DNA from 3 places in the Streptomyces sp. NPDC019224 genome. Region 1 is predicted to be linked to each of the others. Evidence: riboswitches for the same ligand, from Rfam matches in the RefSeq annotation. Region 1 holds a riboswitch; each other region holds the start of a gene.

The links. A riboswitch is a leader RNA that binds a small molecule or an ion and turns the genes downstream of it on or off. The one in region 1 is predicted to bind cyclic di-AMP.
Region 2: it holds a riboswitch for cyclic di-AMP, as region 1 does, so the genes downstream of both, ABZ564_RS03825 (M23 family metallopeptidase) here and ABZ564_RS14920 (transglycosylase family protein) in region 1, are expected to answer to the same signal.
Region 3: it holds a riboswitch for cyclic di-AMP, as region 1 does, so the genes downstream of both, ABZ564_RS19350 (C40 family peptidase) here and ABZ564_RS14920 (transglycosylase family protein) in region 1, are expected to answer to the same signal.

Annotation. Positions count from the first base shown of each region.
Region 1 covers NZ_JBEYCF010000019.1:25,448-27,700, reverse strand. Annotated here, with positions in the region: gene ABZ564_RS14920 (transglycosylase family protein) at 160-894, opposite strand; cyclic di-AMP (ydaO/yuaA leader) riboswitch at 899-1,067, opposite strand; gene ABZ564_RS14915 (transglycosylase family protein) at 1,366-2,253, opposite strand, start outside.
Region 2 covers NZ_JBEYCF010000004.1:23,092-25,344, forward strand. Annotated here, with positions in the region: gene ABZ564_RS03825 (M23 family metallopeptidase) at 64-1,227, opposite strand; cyclic di-AMP (ydaO/yuaA leader) riboswitch at 1,239-1,392, opposite strand; gene ABZ564_RS03830 (PP2C family protein-serine/threonine phosphatase) at 1,604-2,253, opposite strand, start outside.
Region 3 covers NZ_JBEYCF010000028.1:43,304-45,556, reverse strand. Annotated here, with positions in the region: gene ABZ564_RS19360 (helix-turn-helix transcriptional regulator) at 1-9, opposite strand, end outside; gene ABZ564_RS19355 (ATP-binding protein) at 215-646, shown strand; gene ABZ564_RS19350 (C40 family peptidase) at 679-1,152, opposite strand; cyclic di-AMP (ydaO/yuaA leader) riboswitch at 1,156-1,352, opposite strand; partial or broken gene ABZ564_RS19345 (prevent-host-death protein) at 1,795-1,893, shown strand; gene ABZ564_RS19340 (ABC transporter permease) at 1,962-2,253, opposite strand, start outside.

The sequences.
Region 1 (2,253 bases):
AACTACAACAGTTGAACGATCGGGACCGGTCGGCGGCCGAACGGAAGCAGCCGGGAAGCGGTCACCACCGAACGCGGCGTGCCCCGGCCCGGCAACGCACGGGGGGAGGGTGCGCGCCGGGCCGGGGCGGCCTGAGCGATCAGCGAGGAGGGATCGCGGCTACTTCGTCAGGTGGAGCTGCTGACCCGGGTAGATCAGGTCGGCGTCCTCGACGATGTCCTTGTTCAGCTTGAACAGCTGCTCCCAGCCGCCCTTGACGTCGTGCTCGGCGGCGATCCCGCTCAGCGAGTCACCGGCGACGACCTTGTACTCGCCGTCACCCTTGGCGACCTTCTCGCCGGTCGGGGTGGTGACCGTCTTCTTCGGGGCGTCCGAGCGGTCCGAACGGTTGGTGGCGGGGGCCTCGGTGCGCTCGGCCTGCTTCGGGGCGGCCTCCTGCTTCGGAGCGGCCTCCTGCTTCGGAGCGGCCTCCTGCTTCGCGGCACCGGAGCCGGTGTCGACGCCCGGGTCGACACCGTCGTTGGTCAGGTTGCCGGCGCCTGCGCAGCCCCAGGCGCCCGGACCCTGCATGTCGAGGAGCTTCTCGGCGGTGGCGATCTGCTGGGCCTTGGTGGCCAGGTCCGCGCGGGGCGCGTACTGCGTACCGCCGGCGGCGGCCCAGCTGGACTGGGAGAACTGCAGGCCGCCGTAGTAGCCGTTGCCGGTGTTGATGGACCAGTTGCCACCGGATTCGCACTGGGCGACGGCGTCCCACGTGGCGACGGAGGCGGCGGAGGCGCCGGTCGCGCCCATCAGCGGCACGGCGACGGCGGCACCGGCGACACCGGCGAGCGTGGCGATACGGACGACCCTGGACGGGCGGCGGTGCTTGTTGCCCTTGCTGTTGAGCAGCATCGAGACTTCTCCTCACCGACGCCTGCGAGGTGAGCTGTCGGGTTCGGGCCAAGTGAGTTGCCCGGCCGCGCTCCTGGCGCGGCTTCACCCCTAGCCGGTCCTGATGCGTCTCCCGACGATCCGGCCCAGCGCCTACCTGGGTCCCCCGCTCCTGCCTACGGCGCTTTCGCGTCTGTTCCCTCCGACCGACGGCAGGATTCGGCGTGACGGTCGACGGGGCCCGCGGTGCGAGCGGCTCCGACGGTAATCACACCCAACCCTCATATTCAAAGATGGACATACCGGATAATCATGCCGCACGAGCATCCGATGAACCCTCATTTGTGCAGGTCGGAACGGATGCGGCAGGACCTCCCGGACAAGAAGCGACAGTTCACGCGAAGAGACCCATGTCTCACTCGATCAGAAGTGGGACATGGGCCTCATAAACCCCCAAACCTCAGGGGCTCTCAGCTACTCGTCGGGCCGCTCTCAGCGGGCGTCCTGGCCGGGCTGGGGGTTCTGGCCGTCCAGGTCGGGGCCGGGCTCGGGGTTCTGGCCGTCCAGGCCGAGGTCGAGGTCCTGACCGGGCAGGATGAGGTCCGGGTCGGACCCCACCTCGGCCTTGTTCGCCTCGTACAGCTCGGGCCAGCCGCCCGGCAGGTCCTGCGCGTCGGCGATCGCCCAGAGGTTGTCGCCCGGCCGGACGGTGTACGTGTCGTCAGCCGGCCGCGCCGCGCCGTCGCGTGCCTCACCGTCACCCCGCGAGGCGTGCCGCCCCATGTCGCGGCCGCCCTCCGCCCCGGTGGTCTCGTCGGCGGCCGGGGCGCCCCGGTGCTTGCCGCCCTTCTCCCGCGCACCGTCCGACGCGCCGGCGGACAGGCCGGACGAACCGGAGGGGTCGGCGGCCGGAGCGGTGGAGGCGCCTGCGGAGGACCCGGCGGACGGGGAGGCGGACGCACCGGCCCCGGCGCCCTTGCCCGCGGACTTCTCCGCGCTCCCGCCCGCGTGCTCGCCCTTGCTCTCGGCGGCACCCTTGGCGGCGGCCGTCCCGCCGGCCGCCTCGTCCGAGGAGGTGGCGGACGAGCCCGACGAGGCGTCGTCCACCGGATCGGCGCCGAGCCCGGCGTCCAGGCCCGCTTCCGCGCTCCGGGGGGGCGCGTCGGAGTCCTCGCCGCCCGGGTCGACGTCCGCCGCGCCCGTGCTCTTGCCGAGCCCGGAGATCACCGCGCAGCTGGGCCACGCATTCGGGCCCTTGTCCGCCAGGACCTTCTCGGCCACCGCGATCTGCTGCGAGCGGCTGGCGAGGTCGGCGCGCTCGGCGTACGCCTCACCGCCGTACGCCTTCCACAGCTTCGGCGAGAACTGGAGGCCGCCGTA
Region 2 (2,253 bases), on a different contig from region 1:
CTGCCGGGGTTCGGAGGACCGCGAGGGGGGAACGGGCGGGGTTCGACGAGGGCCGCGGAGACCTCAGACGGTCATGCCGCGGGCGCGCAGCCAGGCCATCGGGTCGATGCCGGTGCCGTCCGGCGTGTGGACCTCCAGGTGGAGGTGCGGGCCGGTCACATTGCCGGTCGCGCCGACGCGGCCGATGGTGTCGCCGGTGGTGACCTTCTGGCCGACGGTGACACCGATCGAGGACTGGTGGCAGAACCACAGCTCGGTCCCGTCCTCCAGCTCCAGCACCGTGCGGTAGCCGTAGGAGCCGGACCAGCCGGCCGACTTGATGGTGCCGGTGTGGACGGCCTTGATCGGGGTACCGGTCGGCGCCGCGAAGTCGAGGCCCGTGTGGTAGCCGGAGGACCACATCGAGCCGGCCTCGCCGAACGTCGAGGTGATCGTGTACGAGGACGTGGGAATGGCGTAGCTGGCGGCGAGCTTGGCCAGGCGCAGGGCCTCGGCCTTCTTCTTCGCCTCCTCCTCCGCCTTCTTCTTCTCGGCGGCGGCCTTGGCCTCCGCCTCGTCCTGCTGCTTCTTCGCCTCGGCGGCGGCCTTCTCCGCCGCGGCCTTCTCCTCGGCGGCCTTGGCCTCGGCGTCGGCGGCGCCCTGCTGCTGCTCGGCCTGCTGGAGGATGCGGGCGCGCAGCGCCTCGCCGGCGTCCGTGGTGCCCTGCTCGGCCTCGGCGGTGGTGATGCCGGCGGTGGTCAGCGGGGCGGCAGCGACGGCGGGGGTTTCGGCCTCGGCCTCGGTCTCGTCGGAGAACAACGCCCCTACGCCGGGAAGGGACTTGGCGTCGGGGAGATTGTCCGCGATGGAATCGGGAAGAGAAATGGAGACCGGCGGTTTGCTCTGCGCGGTGGCCATGCCGCCCGCACCGACGGCCGCGATGACACCGACGCCGAGGACGGTGGAGCTACGGGCCAGACCATTGCGCTGCTTGGCGACACGGTGCTTGCCGCGGACGGGGCGGACGGACTCCTCCGTGGGGTTCCATTCCTCCCAGGCCCGCTCGGAGGCGGCCTCATCGGCGCGGAAGCCGCCGGTGGAACCGGTGTCGTAGCCGTTGCCCCGATCGGTCGCGTAGTCGCTCCCGTATTCCGGGATGTACGCGGTGCCGGGGCCGTTCGCGAAGTCGGCGCCGTACTCGGGCACGAACCGGGAGGGGGATTCGGGGGCAGGCTTGTTGGACGCCACGCGGGCGCACTCCTTTCCTTCCTTCTCGCCTACCGGGTTAGCTGACGGGTTCGGAGCAGGAAGGTCTCCTACGGGTCCCTCCGCCTCTCGTGAAGACAGAGATGCCCGATTCACCCCATATTGATGGTTCCCCGGTTCCCTTGCGGAATTCGGCGCTCGCGCACGGTGCCGCCACTGACGACGGCTGGGACAACCGCGCTGCGTTATCGAACGTTAATAGACAGACGGCTCCGATTCCAAGCCGTTCCCACTGATCGTTCACGTCTTTGGCCTGGACTTTGCGGGACGTAACCGGGCGGAATCGGGCGAGTTGACCGGCCCTCACCCCTTACCCGTTTTCTGACGTTGCGTCAAACGTTATGCGGAGCGACGCCTTTCAGTTACGCAGGGTGGCACCCGGCTTGACGAGCTTCACCGTCCTGCGCCGGTCGGGCCCGCCCTTCGTCGGCCGCGTGACCGCGAGCAGCGCCATGTCGTCCGTCAACTCGCCTCCCGCATGCAGCCGTACGTCCTCGGTCAGCGCGGACAGCAGCTCCTCGGGCCCGGGAAAGAGGCGCCCGCGCAGCCGCTCCGCCGGCTCGTAGAAGACCCCGTCGGCGTCGCGTGCCTCGGACAGGCCGTCCGTGTAGAGCAGGAGCGTCCCGCCGGCCGGCAGCTCCCACTCGTCCGAGCGGTCCGGCCGCGCACCCAGGCCCATGCCCAGCGGCAGCGCCGGCTCCGAGGGCGCCAGGGCCTCCACCGCCCCGCCCCCGTGCAGCAGCAGCGGATCGGGGTGGCCGCGGTTCACGATCCGCACCGACCCACCGCCCGGCGGGATCTCCGCCAGCACGGCGGTGACGAACTCCTCGAACGCGTCGAAGCCGCCACCCCGGGTCGACTCGCGCGCCAGCGCACGCTCCAGTCGCTGCGCCACACCCTCCAGCGACTTCTCCTGCTCGGCCGCCTCCCGGAACGCCCCGATCACCACCGCCACGGCGCCGACCGCCTCCAGCCCCTTCCCCCGTACGTCTCCGAGCACCAGCCGCA
Region 3 (2,253 bases), on a different contig from region 1:
GTGCTGCATCTGATGGCTCCCTCCCGCTGCCTGTCGAGGGGACAGTGTGGCGCCCGTGCGGGGCCGGGCGGGGAGAGTTCACCGGTTTGAGCGACAGATATATGCATATCTTGGTGGATCGCCGCCGCGGAGGGCAGCATCAATGGCAATCTGGCGCGAAGCACAACCGGACCGCTCGCCGGCCCGGTACCGGGTGGGAAAGGGACGGCTCGCCATGGCAGACCATCAAGAAGCACGTGTCACTCTGCCGAGCGAGCCGGTCTCGGTCTCCGCGGCCCGGAAGTACGTGGCCCGGGTCCTGGCGGAGTGGGGCCTGCCCGACGACGCGGAGACCGCCGACACCGTGCGCCTCATCATCTCGGAGCTGGCCACCAACGCCGTCCTGCACACCTTCGGACAGTCGCCCACCTTCACCGTGGACCTGCGTCTGGAGCGGGAGGAGCAGCTGCGCCTCGGTGTGACGGACAGCCATCCCCGCCGGCCCCAGCGGCTGCCCGCCGCCGTCCAGCAGGACAACGGGCGGGGCATGGTCATCATCCGCTCGCTGGCCAAGGAGTACGGCGGCCGGCTGACCGTCACACCCACCGCCGACGGCGGCAAGACCGTCTGGGTGGCCCTCCCGTGGCAGGTCCCCGTCCAGCCCTGAGGCGGGCCGGGACCGGTCGGCAGGCGCACGCCTCAGCTCACCCGGCCGTAGTGGACGCTCCTGGTCCAGATCCTCTCCAGGCGGACCACGGCGCCGGCCTTCGGCGAGTGCCAGATCCTCCCGCTGCCGGCGTAGATGCCCACGTGGTAGACGCTGCGCCCGGAATGGAAGAAGACCAGGTCGCCTCGTTGCCGTTGGGACGCCGAGATGTGCCTGGTCCTGTTGTACTGCTGCTGGGCCGTCCGGGGGAGTTTCTTGCCGGCCTTCTTGAACGAGTAGAGCGTCAGCCCCGAACAGTCGAAGCTGCCGGGTCCGGTGGCGCCCCAGCGATAGGGCGCCCCCTTCTTCGACGCCGCGATCTTCAGCGCCTTCATCGCATGGCCGGCCGCCTGCGCCTCGGACGCGGCGCCGGGGACGAACAGCGTGCCGCCGACGGCGGCGAGAGTCATGACCGAGGCCGTCGTGGCCCGGGCGAGCAGAGACGGGACATGAACCTGCGCACTCATGCGCAACCCTTCGTCAGCCGCCTGTGAAGGATGACCTGTCGGGTTCGGGCTGGCGAAGTTGCCCGGCCGCGCGCGGCGGCTTCACCCCGAGGGACAGCCGGAGATCCGGCGGTCCCGTAGTGCTCGGGTCCTCCACTCCTGCCGATCCACTCCTGTCGACCAGGCATCCGGACGGCGGCAGGACTCGGCGTCCGCCCGGACCGCCCCGCCGCGGCGGCGGGGGCTTGTCGTCCCAGGGATCTTGACTCACCTCGTGCCGGATTTCCGAGGTGAAACGGCCATAAGTGAAGACCGGTACGGATAGCCCGTTCAGGTGGACAGGCGCCGTTCCACCGCCCTGCCCCGCTCCCGCGGCCATGCCGGTACCAGCGGCGTCGCGGAGGAAGCCGCCCCGCGCGCATCACGGACAGGCAAATCGAGCCGTCGCTCGTGAGGGGGAACGCCTACGCCGAACGAGCGAGGAAATCCTGTGCACCCGTCGGGCGTGTCGTCATGACCGGGTGCGTCAACTCGGGGGAGCCGGCGGCAGGGTGACCCGGGCCGCCCGCCGCTCGCCGTCCAGCACCCGGAGCGCCCGGGTCAACGTGGTGCTGTGGAGGTGTGTTTCACCGCGCCGGTGCATCAGCGCGAGTGCGTCCCCGTTCGGTCTCCTCGATCGGCGCCGCCCCGTCCGCTCCCGGCGAACGGCACCGCTTCGGCATCGCCGCGGAGCATCGCGGGCACCACGGGCGGGACGACTGACCCTTCGTACGCAACCGTGCGCCCCCGTCCGCTGGGACGGGGGCGCACGACGGTGGTGTGCGGGAGGATCAGCCCGCCGGCACGGGCTCCCGCCCGGCGGCGACCGGCGAGGTGTCCGGCGCCGCGATCCCGCGGCGGCCGCCGATGAGTACGGCGGCCAGTCCGAGCACCGCCCACGCGCCGAGCGTCAGAGCCGCCCCGCCCGCCGCGGCGCCGTCGAAGAACGCCACCGATCGCAGCAGTGATCCGCCCGCGCCGGGCGGCAGCAGCTGACCGAGCGCGCCGATCGGCCGGGGAAGGAGCTCGGGGGCGCTGGTGACTCCGGAGAACGGGTTGCCCAGGAACACCATGAGCAGGGCG